3 regions of the Rhizobium sp. OAE497 genome follow, and region 3 is predicted to be linked to each of the others. Evidence: predicted binding sites of a transcription regulator. Region 3 holds the regulator's gene; each other region holds the start of a gene.
What was found. The regulator PhoB, encoded in region 3, activates phosphate uptake and scavenging genes when phosphate is short. The targets are predictions, from matches to a motif close to TGTCATNNANCTGTCAT.
Positions count from the first base shown of each region.

Region 1: ABIE40_RS10480 (LTA synthase family protein) is a predicted target of PhoB. The motif match lies at 2,379-2,395, and genes of this name have one in related genera.
Region 2: phnF (phosphonate metabolism transcriptional regulator PhnF) is a predicted target of PhoB. The motif match lies at 3,225-3,241, and genes of this name have one in related genera.

Region 1 is NZ_JBEPOA010000001.1:2,024,158-2,028,950, forward strand. Features, by position in the region: gene ABIE40_RS10470 (NYN domain-containing protein) at 1-472, opposite strand, end outside; gene ABIE40_RS10475 (NAD+ synthase) at 557-2,239, opposite strand; gene ABIE40_RS10480 (LTA synthase family protein) at 2,482-4,371, shown strand; gene ABIE40_RS10485 (DUF1003 domain-containing protein) at 4,451-4,793, shown strand, end outside.
Region 2 is NZ_JBEPOA010000001.1:116,698-121,490, reverse strand. Features, by position in the region: gene ABIE40_RS00590 (ABC transporter ATP-binding protein) at 1-928, shown strand, start outside; gene dapB (4-hydroxy-tetrahydrodipicolinate reductase) at 947-1,771, shown strand; gene ABIE40_RS00580 (2,3-bisphosphoglycerate-dependent phosphoglycerate mutase) at 1,793-2,428, shown strand; gene phnF (phosphonate metabolism transcriptional regulator PhnF) at 2,474-3,211, opposite strand; gene phnG (phosphonate C-P lyase system protein PhnG) at 3,312-3,776, shown strand; gene phnH (phosphonate C-P lyase system protein PhnH) at 3,776-4,384, shown strand; gene ABIE40_RS00560 (carbon-phosphorus lyase complex subunit) at 4,388-4,793, shown strand, end outside.
Region 3 is NZ_JBEPOA010000001.1:456,310-461,102, reverse strand. Features, by position in the region: gene argF (ornithine carbamoyltransferase) at 1-421, opposite strand, end outside; gene ABIE40_RS02320 (aspartate aminotransferase family protein) at 461-1,660, opposite strand; partial or broken gene ABIE40_RS02315 (GcrA family cell cycle regulator) at 2,087-2,605, shown strand; gene phoB (phosphate regulon transcriptional regulator PhoB) at 2,706-3,389, opposite strand; gene phoU (phosphate signaling complex protein PhoU) at 3,423-4,136, opposite strand; gene pstB (phosphate ABC transporter ATP-binding protein PstB) at 4,181-4,793, opposite strand, start outside.

The DNA of each region.
Region 1 (4,793 bases), 1.6 Mb from region 3:
GCAGCGCCACGACCTTGGCCAGTGCCGGAAGGCTTGCCGGCGCCTCTGCGAGACGCAACTCGAAGAAATCATCGAACGACTCGCGCAGCAGCCTGGAAGCATTCGGCGCGCCAACCCCGATCGCCTGCTTGCCGCGCATCCTGATACGCGTCGCCAGATGGCCGACGTCGCGATCGCTGCTGGCGATGCAGAAAAGATCGATCGCCGAGGCGCCGAGATATTCCATCGCATCGACGGCAAGCAGGATGTCCGCACCATTCTTGCCCGACTGGGAGCTGACCGCCGTCTGCAGGCTGAGCGCATGCTTTCCGGCAGCCGCGACCCACGGCTGGGCAGCCTCCCGCGTGAAATCGCCATAGGCGCGCCGCTCGACAAGGCGCCCGTAGCCGGATGCGATGTCGATGATCTCGCCCGCCGAGCGCGCCGGCAGGTTTTCGGTATCGATGAAGACGGCGACTTTCGTATCACGCACGATCAGGACCTCCCGCATTTCTGACGATAGAAACGCGGGAAGATGCGGAAGTCAGCAGCTTTCGGTTGATCGGGTTAACGATCGCTAACTGCGATCCCTAAACCGGTTGGTAATCGGGTAGCGGCGATCACGGCCGAAATTCTTCTTGGTGATCTTCACGCCCGGCGCCGACTGGCGGCGCTTGTATTCGGCGAGATAGAGCAGATGCTCGACGCGGTGGACGGTTGCGACGTCATGACCGCGGGCGACAATCTCGTCGACGCCCATCTCCTTCTCGACGAGGCATTCGAGAATGTCGTCGAGAACAGGATAAGGCGGCAGCGAATCCTGGTCCTTCTGGTCCGGGCGAAGCTCGGCGGACGGCGCCTTGTCGATGATGTTCTGCGGAATGACGACACCCGACGGACCAAGCGCATCCGGCGGCACATGTTCGTTGCGCCAGCGCGAGATCGCATAGACCTGCATCTTGTAAAGGTCCTTGATCGGATTGAAGCCACCGTTCATGTCGCCATAGAGGGTTGCGTATCCGACCGACATTTCCGACTTGTTGCCCGTCGTCACCACCATCGAGCCGAACTTATTGGAGATCGCCATCAGGATCACGCCGCGGGCGCGGCTTTGCAGGTTCTCCTCGGTGATGCCGCTATCTGTGCCCTCGAAGAGATCCGAAAGCGCCGAGGTGAAGCCCTTCACCGGCTCCTCGATGGGCACGATATCGTAGCGGCAGCCGAGCGCCCTGGCGCAATCGGCGGCGTCCTTCAGCGAATCCTCCGACGTGTAGCGATAGGGCAGCATGATGGTGCGCACCCGCTCCTCGCCCAGCGCATCGACGGCAATCGCCGCGCAGATCGCCGAGTCAATACCGCCCGAAAGGCCGAGCACCACATTCTTGAAGCCGTTCTTGTTGACGTAGTCGCGGAAGCCGAGGAGGCAGGCGCGGTAATCGGCCTCTTCCTTCTCGGGAACATGCGACATCGGCCCTTCGCTGCAGCGCCAGCCGTTCTCGCCGCGCTTCCAGGTCGTCACCGCCAGCGCCGGCTCGAACTGGCTCATCTGGAAGGCCAGCGACTTGTCGCCGTTGAAGGCGAAGCTCGCGCCATCGAAGACCAGTTCGTCCTGGCCGCCGAGCTGGTTTGCGAAGATCAGCGGCAGGCCGGTCTCGATGACCTGGCGCAGCGCCACCTGATGGCGCACGTCAACCTTGCCCCGATAATAGGGAGAGCCGTTCGGCACCAGCAGGATTTCAGCGCCGCTTTCGGCCAGCGTCTCGCAGACGCCGAGATCGTTCCAGATCTCCTCGCAGATCGGCACGCCGATCCTGACGCCACGGAAATTCACCGGCCCCGGCATCGAGCCTTCGTCGAAGACGCGCTTCTCGTCGAACTCGCCGTAATTCGGCAGGTCGATCTTGTCGCGTAGCACCAGGATCTTGCCGCCATCGATGACCGCAACCGAATTGTGCCGCCCGGTTTCGCCCTGGCGGGGGAAGCCGACGATGACGCCCGGGCCGCCATCGGCCGTATCGGCAGCGAGATCGTCGACCGCCTTCTGGCAGGCTTTCAGGAATGCCGGTTTCAGCACCAGGTCTTCTGGCGGATAGCCCGAAATGAAGAGCTCCGTCAAAAGCAGAAGGTCTGCGCCCTGGCGTGCCGCATCGGCGCGTGCCTCGCGGGCTTTTGCAAGATTTCCTGCAACATCGCCTACGGTGGGGTTCAGCTGCGCGACGGCGATACGGAGCGTGTTCAAGGGAGCGTTTTCCTGTGTCATGTCATTTATTTAGCGCGCGCGTCCTCGCCCCGCAACGTGCTCCGCCATGAAAACCGGCAGTGTCTGATACGCGGAAAATTCAAATCCCAGGGAAAAGCAAGGAAACATTAATGGTTCATCTAGCGTTCATGGCGGGCATGTGACAGTTCGATGAAGTTTTTATGACGCCGCGAAACCGGCGGGAATGACATTGGAGTACGCCCTTGATCGCATCGGTCATGAAGTCCGCGCAGGCCAGAAGAATGGCGCTGCTTTCCACTGGTCTCGGCTCCAATGTCCGCTCTCCGGCTGCCCGCGGTGTCCTCAGCGTCGCGCTGACCTTGTCGATCGCGCTGCTCAGCGTCATCGCCGTCGAATGGATCGCCCGCAGCACGCTTGCCGATGTCGGCGATTTCCTGACCTCGACGGCCCGCCCGGGCATGACCACCGTGGCAATGCTGACCATCCTGATGCTGACGTTGGACGCCGCCTTCGGGCGCCGCCACCAGTCGGCGCTGATCGTCGTGCCTCTGGTGCTGATCCCGGCTTTCGTCTCGAACCAGAAGCAGCACTATCTCTCCGACCCGTTCTATCCGTCGGATGTCTTGTTTGCCCGCCAGATCATGGAGCTTCTGCCAGTGATGGTCCGCGACCGGCCCTTCACCGCGGTCGCCCTCGTCATCGGCATCGCCCTTCTCGCCGCCGGTATCGTCTTCGGCTGGCGCTATGCCTGGCGCACCTTCCCGAAGCTCTCGGGTCAGGCGCGCCTGCGGCGCCTCTGCCTCGGCCTGCCCGTTATCGCCGCCTTCGGCTCGCTGATGGATTATTCGCAATATTCCTACATTCGCGACCGCCTGCAGGTCGTGCCGATGATGTGGGACCAGAAGGAAAACTACCGTAGCAACGGTTTCATCCTGGCCTTCATCTTCAATGTGCCGATGGCCGATGTCGCGGCTCCGGCCGGGCTGAATACCGAAGCGCTGGATGCGATCCCCGCTCGCAATTACGGCTATCTCGCCGGCCCGCGCGAAAAGCCCGATGTCATCATGCTGATGAGCGAATCCTTCTGGGATCCGACGCGGCTGAAGAACCTGAATTTCAGCGCCGACCCGATGCCGACGATCCGTGCGGCGCAATCCGGCTATGTCTTCTCGCCGGAATTCGGCGGCATGACAGCGAATGTCGAGTTCGAGGCGCTGACCGGCTTCTCGAATGCTTTCCTGCCCTATGGCAGCATTCCCTATCAGCAGTATATCCGCCGCGACATTCCCTCGCTCGCCACCTTCTTCCGCGGCGAAGGCTATGCGGCGCGCGCGCTGCATCCCTTCAGCGGCTGGTTCTGGAACCGCAACGAGGTCTACAAGGATTTCGGCTTCGAGGAATTCCGCACCGAGGAAACCCTTCCGCCGATGGAAAAGCGCGGCATCTTCGCCTCCGATGACTCGCTGATGAAGGAGATCATGCGCGAGGGCGACGGCCTCGACAAACCCTTCTTCTTCTTCGCTGTCACCCTGCAGGGACATGGCCCCTACGAGGCCAATCGCTACGCGCACAACTCGATCGACATCCAGGGTAACATCCCGGAAGCCGACCGCGCCACGCTCGCCACCTATACGCAGGGCGTCAAGGAAGCCGACGACAGCCTGAAGATGCTGATGGACTGGGCTTCGCACCGCGACCGCGAGACGATTATCGTGCTCTGGGGCGACCACCTGCCGCCGCTCGGGAATGTCTACATGAGCGCCGGCTACATGCCGGACCAGGTGGCCACCCGCAAGGCGCCGCTCGACGTCATGAAGCAACAGCACGAGACGCCGCTGGTCATCTGGTCGAGCAAGAAGGGCGTGAAGCAGGATGTCGGGACGATCAGCCCGTCGCTGATCTCCTATAACCTGCTTAAATTCGCTGGCTTCGAGCATCCCTATTACACGGGCTTCCTCGGCCGCGTTCAGAAGAAATACGACATTATCGATCGCTACCAGCTGGCGACGCGCAAGAACGAAGTCACGCCGGATTGGGTTCTCGACCCCAAGAAGCTCGACCCGCTGGTGCGCGACTATCGCTATCTCCAGCATGACGTGATGTTCGGCAAGGCGCAGACGCTCGACCGCTTCTTCCCGCAGCACGTGATGGTCAACGAAGCCAGCTACTGAGCCTAAGACTTTAATTTGCATTGCATTCCGCCGGTCGGCGGGAATACTGGCTCCGACGCGTAACGCTTCGGAGCCAGGCATGTATAATCTTCCCAATTTCATCCACACGCATTTCGGCAAGAGCGCCGACGAACTCGGCGATATCGAGAAGCGCGTCCTCGCGAAGGCTCACGAGCGCAGGATCATCTCGACCGACGTCAACGCTGCACTCTCGGCGGAATCCTCCTTCGGCCAGCGGGTTGCCGACGGCATTGCGCGCGTCGGCGGCACCTGGTCCTTCATCATCGCCTTCCTCGCCTTCCTGGCCATCTGGACGGTGGTCAACACCATCATCCTCGCCACCGGCGCCTTCGACCCCTACCCCTTTGTCTTCCTGAACCTGATCCTGTCGATGTTGGCCGCCATCCAGGCGCCGATCATCA
Region 2 (4,793 bases), 340 kb from region 3:
CCCGCCGGGTGCTTTCTTCTCCTTCGTTACCGCACTGCTGCTCGCTTACGACCCGCTGCGCCGCCTGGCCAAGCTGCAGGTGCAGATGGAGCGTGCAGCCGTCAACGCGCGGATGATCTACGAACTGCTCGACATGGAACCGCGCCAGCGCGATCTGCCGGATGCCAAGCCGCTAGAGGCAACGGAAGCACGGATCGAGTTCCGGAATGTATCCTTCGCCTATGGCAATGAACCCGTCCTCAATGGTGTCAGCTTCGTCGCCGAAGGCGGGAAGACAACAGCGCTTGTCGGTCCATCGGGTGCTGGCAAGTCGACGATCATCAATCTCATTCCGCGCTTTTACGACCCCACGAGCGGCGAGATCATCATCGACGGGCAGGACGTGGCGCATGTGACGAAGCAGTCGCTGCGCGAGCAGCTCGCCTATGTCTCACAGCAGCCCTATCTGTTCGAAGGCTCGATCCGCGACAATATCCGCTACGGCCGTCCGGATGCGACGGATGCGGAGATCGAGGAAGCCGCCCGTCTCGCCTATGCGCATGATTTCATCATGGCACAGCCCGACGGTTACGATACTGCCGTCGGCGAGAATGGCGTGACCCTATCGGGCGGCCAGCGCCAGCGCCTGTCGATCGCCCGCGCACTCGTGCGCAACGCACCGATCCTGTTGCTCGACGAGGCGACATCGGCGCTCGATACGGAATCCGAAGCTGCCGTCCAGAAGGCACTCGACGAGGCGATGACGGGCCGCACCGTCGTCGTCATCGCACACCGCCTCTCCACCGTCGTTCGCGCCGACAAGATCGTCGTGATGCAGCAGGGTCGGGTCGTCGAGGAAGGCAATCACGAGACGCTTGCGAAGCTCGAGGACGGACTTTACGCTCGCCTGAACAATCTCCAGAGGCCGGCGGCCTCGAATACGATCTGATACGGGAATACTGAGGACATGAGCGACGCTGCTATGAAACTGGTTGTGGTTGGGGCAGCAGGGCGCATGGGCCAGACGCTGATCCGGCTGATCGATTCCATCGATGGCGTGACGCTGCATGCGGCGATCGAACGCGCCGGGTCGCCCTTCGTCGGGCGCGATGCGGGCGAGCTTGCCGGGCTTGGGCCGAATGGCGTGATCATCGGCGACGATCCGCTCGCCGCCTTCCTGCATGCCGAGGGTGTCCTCGACTTTACTTCGCCAACCGCCAGCGTCGAATTTGCTGGATTGGCAGCACAAGCGCGTATCGTCCATGTGGTCGGCACGACCGGATGCTCGGATGCCGACGATGCCAAGATCCAGGCGGCCGGGCGCCATGCGCGGATCGTCAAGTCGGGCAATATGAGCCTCGGCGTCAATCTTCTCAGCGTCTTCATCGAGCAGGCTGCCCGGGCGCTGTCGCCCGAGGACTGGGATATCGAAGTTCTCGAAATGCATCACAAGCGCAAGGTCGATGCGCCCTCGGGTACCGCGCTGCTGCTCGGCGAGGCCGCTGCCAAGGGCCGCAATGTGGACCTGAAGACGCAGTCGGTTCGCGTCCGCGATGGGCATACTGGTGCACGCGAAGCCGGCACCATCGGCTTTGCGACGCTTCGCGGCGGCTCGGTGATCGGCGAGCATTCGGTGCTCTTTGCCGGCGAAGGCGAGATCGTTTCGATGTCGCATAGCGCGGCGGATCGCTCGATCTTCGGCCGCGGCGCCGTCAAGGCAGCGCTCTGGGCGCGCGACAAGAAGCCGGGTTTCTATTCCATGCTCGATGTCCTCGGGCTCTCTTTACAATAATCCCTACGGAGGCAGACTTTTATGAGCGGCACACTCGTTCTCGTTCGGCATGGCCAGAGCGACTGGAACCTGAAGAACCTCTTCACCGGCTGGAAAGATCCTGATCTGACCGAGCTCGGCATCCAGGAAGCGACGGCCGGCGGCCAGGCGCTTGCCGATTATGGCATCAAGTTCGATGTCGCCTACACCTCGGCGCTGACCCGCGCGCAGCACACGCTGAAGCTCATCCTCGACAAGGTCGGCCAGCAGGGCCTGCAGACGATCAAGGATCAGGCGCTGAACGAGCGCGACTATGGCGACCTCTCCGGCCTCAACAAGGATGATGCCCGGGCCAAGTGGGGCGAGGAGCAGGTGCATATCTGGCGCCGCTCCTACGACGTCCCGCCTCCGGGCGGCGAAAGCCTGCGCGACACCGGCGCCCGCGTCTGGCCCTATTACCTGACGGAGATCCTGCCGCGTGTCCTGCGTGGCGAGAAGGTTCTCGTCGCGGCTCACGGCAACTCGCTGCGTTCGCTGGTCATGGTGCTCGACCGCCTGACCCGCGAGCAGGTTCTTGAGCTCAACCTCGCGACCGGCGTTCCGATGGTCTACAAGCTGAAGGCCGATTCCACCGTCGCCTCCAAGGAAGTGCTCGGCGACATGTCCGGCGCTCACTGAGCCGGATTCGCATCAATCAGAAAGCCGGGCCAAGTGCCCGGCTTTTTAGTTTTCGATGGTGAATTGTACTCGGTCTGCGGCGAAGCGGGTGATGGAATATTGCACGGGAACGCCGTCGAGATCGGTGTTCATCGCCTTGGTGATCAGCAGGATCGCACCCGGCGTCAGCTCCAGATCGGCAATGTCTCCGGCGTCCGCATGCGCGGCAGTGATCTCTGTCGTTGCTCGGACATAGTCCTGCAGGCCGAGCAGCGCGAAGGCCTTGGTGATCGATTCCGTCTTGCGGTAGGTCTCGGCGATATCGCCGAAGCGTGCAGCCGGAAACCAGCTCGTTGCCCGTGAGACCGGGCGCTTGTCAGCCTCCCGCGTCGTTTCCAGCCTGATGACCGCATCGCCGACGCGCATCTTCAGCCAGCGGGCGACCTCTGCGTCGGCGGACTCCTCGGCGGCCGCCAGCAGGAAGCCGCGCGTTTCCCTGGCCTGGCCGCTGATGCCCGCGGTGAAGCGCGTGCGCTTGCTGATCGGGAAATTCAACCGCTCCCGCCGTTCGATCAGCGTGCCGCGGCCCTGCACGGCGCGGACGATTCCCTCCTGAGCCAACGCCGCAAGGGCGCTTCGAACCGTATGCCGGTTGACGCCGAACTGTTCGGCGAGCGCCGTTTCCGGCGGCACCATGCCCGTTTCATCATAGGCGCCGCGGGTAATTGCCTCGCGGATGCGATCCGCTATCTGGCGCCATAGCGCCACCCCCGTCTGCCTTTGCACCTGCTTCAGCCCAGCCATTTCACCCCTGCCATGTCACACGCTTGTCATGCCCCCGATTTAAGCGTAGCTATATCTTGTATGGTTGTCTATATCAATAGACATTTCGAAGGATGTGGCGATGAAACCAGCAGAGAAAATCGAGGCAGCCGACGGCAGGAAGAGGGTGGTCGATCTTCTCGCCCGCTCCGAGCTTGCCGAACTGAATGACGCCTGGGAGGCGCTTGCGAACAAGCCGGAGGTTCAGGCCGTGCGCGGCCCCGAAACGGGTCTGGTGATGGTCCGCGGCCGTATCGGCGGTGGCGGCTCGGCCTTCAATCTCGGCGAAGTGACGGTCACGCGCGCAACGATCCGGCTCGCCAGCGGCACTGTCGGCCATGGTCAGTCGCTGGGCACCGATCGCAAGAAGGCGCGGCTTTGCGCGATCTTCGACGCTCTCTGGCAGGAAGAGCCAACCAAGGCATTCGTCGAGGAAAGACTGCTTCAGCCGATCGCCCAGCGCATTGCCGCCGCGACGCAGCAGAAGGCCGACGAGACGGCCGCAACCCGCGTCGACTTCTTCACCATGGTTCGCGGAGACGACTGATGGAACTCAGGAACGATACCTTGACCGGCGGCTTTGCCGAGCCGGTCTTCCAGGCTCAGAGCGTCTTCAAGGCGATGATGGATGCCATGGCCCGCCCGGGCTCGATCCAGACGCTGTCGCCCGATGCTGCCCCGCCTGCGCCCATGGGTGCCGCGGCCGGCGCCATCGCGCTGACGCTCTGCGATCATGACACGCCAGTATGGCTTTCGCCTGCGCTGAACAAATCTGCCGTACCGGGTTGGCTGAGCTTCCATACGGGCGCGACCGTCACCACCGAAAAGTCCGAGGCGCGTTTCGCATTTGTCGACAGCGGCATGGCGCTCTCCACTTTTGGCCTCTTCGCTCCGGGCACGCAGGAATATCCCGACCGCTCGACGACGGTTGTCATCGAGATTGCTGCGCTCGACGGCGGCAAGATGCTGGCGCTGATGGGACCGGGTATCAAGACCGTGACGGAAATCGCACCGGTGGGACTGCCGGAGACCTTCATCCGCCTCTGGAACGAGAACCGCGTCCTCTTCCCCCGCGGTGTCGACATCGTGCTTGCCGCAGGCAGCAGTTTCCTCTGCCTGCCGCGCACCACCAAGATTACCGCAACGGAGATGTGAGCCATGTATGTTGCAGTCAAAGGTGGCGAGGCCGCCATCGCCAATGCCCATCGCCTGCTCGCCGACCGCCGCCGCGGTGACCGTTCGCTTCCCGCAATCGGCATCGAGCAGATCGTCGCGCAGCTGGCGCTTGCCGTCGATCGCGTCATGGCCGAGGCGTCGCTCTACGACCGGACGCTTGCCGCGCTCGCAGTTCGCCAGTCGCGCGGTGACATGATCGAGGCGATCTTCCTGCTGCGTGCCTATCGCACGACGCTGCCGCGCTTCGGTTACTCGAAGCCGCTCGACACGAGCCGCATGACGATCGAGCGCCGTATCTCGGCGACCTACAAGGACCTTCCGGGCGGCCAGCTGCTCGGCCCGACCTTCGACTATACGCACCGCTTGCTCGACCCGTCGCTGCTGACGG
Region 3 (4,793 bases):
TGATATCGGCCATGATCTGGCACGGATGCGTATCGTCGGTCAGCGCGTTGATGACCGGCACGGTGGCATGCTCGGCAAGCTCGAGCATGCGGTGATGCTCGGTGGTGCGGATCATGATCGCATCGACATAGCGCGACAGGACCTTCGCGGTGTCGCCAATCGTCTCGGCGCGGCCGAGCTGCATCTCGGTGCCCGAGAGGAACAGTGTCTCGCCGCCGAGCTGGCGCATGCCGACATCGAAGGAGACGCGGGTACGTGTGGACGGCTTTTCGAAGATCATCGCCAGCATCTTGCCGGCGAGCGGCTTGTCGCCGGCGCCGGCCTTGAAAGCCTGCTTGCGCGAGATCGCATCATTCATGATGACGCGCAGATCGGCGGAGCTGACCGCCGAGAGATCGAGGAAGTGTTTGGGGGAAGCCATGTCGTCCTTACCTGTTTGCCTCGTAAGGCATCTATCCGTTCAAGCCGTCTTCTTGGCCTTGGCTGCGCGAATGCTCTCGGCGGCCTGCTCGATGCGTGCGAGGCCTTCGCGGGCTTCTTCCGCAGTCACCACCAGAGGCGGCAGGAGACGGATGACGTTATCGCCCGCCGGGACACCCAGCAGATGCGCGCCGCGGATCGCAGCCAGGAGTTCGCTCGAGGGAACGGCGGCCTTGATGCCGAGCAGCAGGCCTTCGCCGCGGATATCCTCGATCACGTCAGGATAGCGATCCTTCAGCGACGCCAGCCCCTGGCGGAAGACCAGCGACACGTCGCGGACGTGCTGCAGGAAGCCATCGGCGAGCACGATATCGAGAACGGCACTGCCGACGGCCATGGCGAGCGGATTGCCGCCATAGGTCGAGCCGTGCGTGCCGGCCTTCATGCCGGAGGCCGCCTCAGCCGTCGCAAGGCAGGCGCCGAGCGGGAAACCGCCGCCGATGCCCTTGGCAACAGCCATGATGTCGGGGCTCACACCGGACCATTCATAGGCGAAGAACTTGCCGGTACGGCCAACGCCGGTCTGCACTTCGTCGAGGATCAGCAGCAGGCCATGCTCATCGCAGAGCTGGCGCAGCGCCTTCATGAACTCGACGGTCGCCGGGCGGATACCGCCCTCGCCCTGTACCGGCTCGATGAGAATGCCAGCCGTCGCATCGGTGATCGCCGCGCGGACGGCTTCAACATCGCCGAAAGGCACCTGATCAAAACCAGGGGTCTTAGGACCGAAGCCTTCGAGATACTTTTCCTGGCCGCCGGCGGCGATCGTCGCCAGCGTACGGCCATGGAAGGCGCCTTCGAAGGTGATGATATGGAAGCGCTCCGGATGGCCCTTCGAATACTGGTAGCGGCGCGCGGTCTTGATCGCGCATTCCAGGGCTTCCGCACCCGAATTGGTGAAGAACACCTTGTCGGCGAAAGTCGCTTCCGTCAGCCTCGTTGCGAGCTTTTCCTGGCCTGGGATCTCGTAGATGTTGGAGAGGTGCCAGACCTTCTCGGCCTGCGCCTTCAGGGCATCGACAACATGAGGATGGCTGTGGCCGACAGCGGTCACGGCAACGCCGGCGCCAAAATCCAGATATCGCTCGCCGGACTCGGTAATCAGCCAGACGCCCTCACCTCGCTCGAACCGCAGAGGGGCACGAGAATAGGTATCATATAGCGGCGCGGCTTCAGCCATGGCGCGGTCTCCTGTCAGCGTTATGGGCAACCGGACTCCGGCTAAAAAACCAGGTCCGAAAAATTAAAAATGCCGCCTCTCGGCGGCGCTGTGCACTATTTACTTTTCGCACTGCAATGTCAACAAAACTACGGCTTTCGTGGCTTCTGGGTGACGCTCAAGCGATGTCGCGTTTCATCAACAGCTAATGTTGCAGAAATGACTCTGTGGGGAAGCAAGTTGGGGAAAACTTGAAATTCGATTCATCCGGATTCCCGCGACTCTTGTCACGGAGTCAGCCTCACACTAGGTTAAAACTCAATTACTAGACTGCATGCGGCGGAACTAGTCACCAAAATTAGTCAAGCGTTTCTTGTGTCGGATTCATCCGGGGCAAACGGTGAAGGATTCTGCCTTCACAACGCTTAAACGGCGGAGACACAGGGCATGAACTGGACAGACGAGCGGGTCGAGAAACTCAAGAAACTGTGGTCCGAAGGGTTGAGCGCTAGCCAGATCGCGGCGCAACTTGGAGGCGTGAGCCGGAATGCCGTTATCGGCAAGGTTCACCGTCTGGCACTGCCGGGCCGTGCCAAGGCCGGCGGCAATGCGACGGCGGCACGGGCTCCGAAGCGCACGACTTCGGCACCGCGCGCTCCGAACTACGCATCGCGCATGACGACCCGCACCGTTGCCCGCCCGCAGGGCGCAACGATGCTGAAGGAAGAGATCGAAATCGACGTCATGGAGGAGATGGAATATCGTCCCGCTTCCAACGTTGTCGTGCCGATCTCGCGCCGTCTCGGCCTGACGGAACTGACCGAGCGTACCTGCAAGTGGCCGGTCGGCGATCCGCTGAAGGACGATTTCCATTTCTGCGGCTGCGAAAGCCCGGATTCTTCGCCCTACTGCACCTATCACCAGCGCCTGGCTTACCAGCCGGTCAATGATCGCCGCAGGGCCGCACGCCCGGGCAAACTGAGCCGGGTAAAGACAAACGAAAAACGGGCCTTTCGGCCCGTTTTTTTGTATCTGCATATCAGGAGGCCGTAGCCTCCTTGATCACTCAGGCTTCCATGGAATAACCGGCACCGCGGACGGTGCGGATGACATCCTGCATGTTCGAGAAGTTGAGCGCCTTGCGCAGGCGGCCGACATGGACGTCGACGGTACGCTCGTCGACATAGATGTCGTGACCCCAGACGCCGTCGAGCAGTTGCGAGCGCGAGAAGACGCGGCCCGGCGACGACATCAGAAACTCCAGGAGGCGGAACTCGGTCGGTCCGAGACGGACTTCGCGGGTCTTGCGGTGAACGCGGTGCGTTTCGCGGTCGAGTTCGATATCGCCGCACTTCAGCACGGTCGAGAGAACTTCCGGCTTGGCGCGCCGCAGCATCGCCTTGACGCGGGCAACGAGCTCGGGCGTCGAGAACGGCTTGACGACATAGTCGTCGGCGCCGGTCGACAGGCCACGGACGCGCTCGCTCTCTTCGCCGCGCGCCGTCAGCATGATGATCGGCAGACGCTCGGTTTCCGGGCGCATGCGCAGCCGGCGGCAGAGCTCGATGCCTGATACGCCAGGCAGCATCCAATCGAGGATAAGAAGGTCCGGCGTGCGCTCCTGGAGGCGGATTTCCGCCTCGTCGCCGCGCAGGATGGTATCGACTTCGAAACCTTCGGCTTCGAGATTGTAGCGAAGAAGCACGCTCAGTGCTTCTTCGTCTTCAACGACTGCAACTCTCGGGATCATTCTATTCTGTCTCCTGAGGCCCGGTCCGGATGATTATTCCGTTACCGCGCCGACGGTGTTGGCGGTGTCGTCCTTCGGACGCTCGCCTTCCGGCTGAGCGCCGGTCGCCATGTAGTAGATGGTTTCAGCAATGTTGGTGGCGTGGTCGCCGATGCGCTCGATGTTCTTGGCGCAGAAGAGCAGATGCGTGCAGCTGGTGATGTTGCGCGGATCTTCCATCATGTAGGTGAGGAGCTCGCGGAACAGCGACGTGTACATCGCGTCGATTTCCTCGTCGCGCTCGCGGATCGACTTCGCCTTGTCGGCAGCACGCGTCGTGTAGACGTCGAGCACTTCCTTCAGCTGGACGAGAGCGAGCTCGGAGAGATGCTCCAGGCCACGGGCGAGCTTGCGCGGAACGCCGGTGCTCTGCACGGCGATGACGCGCTTTGCGGTGTTCTTGCCGAGGTCGCCGACGCGCTCGAGGTCGGCGGCGATGCGGATCGAACCCATGATCTCGCGCAGGTCCGACGCCATCGGCTGGCGGCGGGCGATGGTGACGATCGCCTTGTCGTTGATCTCGCGCTCGGCGTGATCGAGGATCACGTCGTCGGAGATGACCTTCTGCGCCAGTGCCGCGTCGCCGTTGACGAGGGCGCGGACAGCGTCGGAAACCATCTGCTCGGCCAGGCCGCCCATTTCGGAAATGCGGCGCGAGAGGAACTTCAGGTCTTCGTCATACGCAGAAAAAATATGTGTCGATGCCATGGGGAAAGTCCTTGAGTGTCTATCGGGGGTCGTGACGCCAAAGATCAGCCGAAGCGGCCCATGATGTAATCCTGGGTGCGCGGATCGTCCGGATTGGTGAACATCTTGTCGGTGTCGTTCTCCTCGACGAGATTGCCGAGATGGAACATGGCCGTGCGCTGCGAAACGCGAGCGGCCTGCTGCATGGAGTGCGTGACGATGACGATCGTGTAGGCTTCGCGCAGCTCGTGGATCAGTTCCTCGACCTTTGCGGTGGCGATCGGGTCGAGTGCCGAGCACGGCTCGTCCATCAGGATGACTTCGGGCGAGACGGCAACGGCGCGGGCGATGCAAAGGCGCTGCTGCTGACCGCCGGAGAGGCCTGTGCCGGATTCATGAACGCGGTCCTTGACCTCGTTCCACAGGCCGGCGCGTTGCAGGCTGGTCTCTACGATCTGGTCCATGTCGGCCTTGGTCTTGGCAAGACCATGGATGCGCGGGCCGTAGGCAACGTTCTCATAGATCGACTTCGGGAACGGGTTCGGCTTCTGGAACACCATTCCGACGCGGGCGCGCAGTTCGACGACGTCGATATCCGGATCGTAGATATCGTCGCCATCGAGCGTGATCTTGCCGGTGACGCGGCAATTGTCGATCGTGTCGTTCATGCGGTTCAGG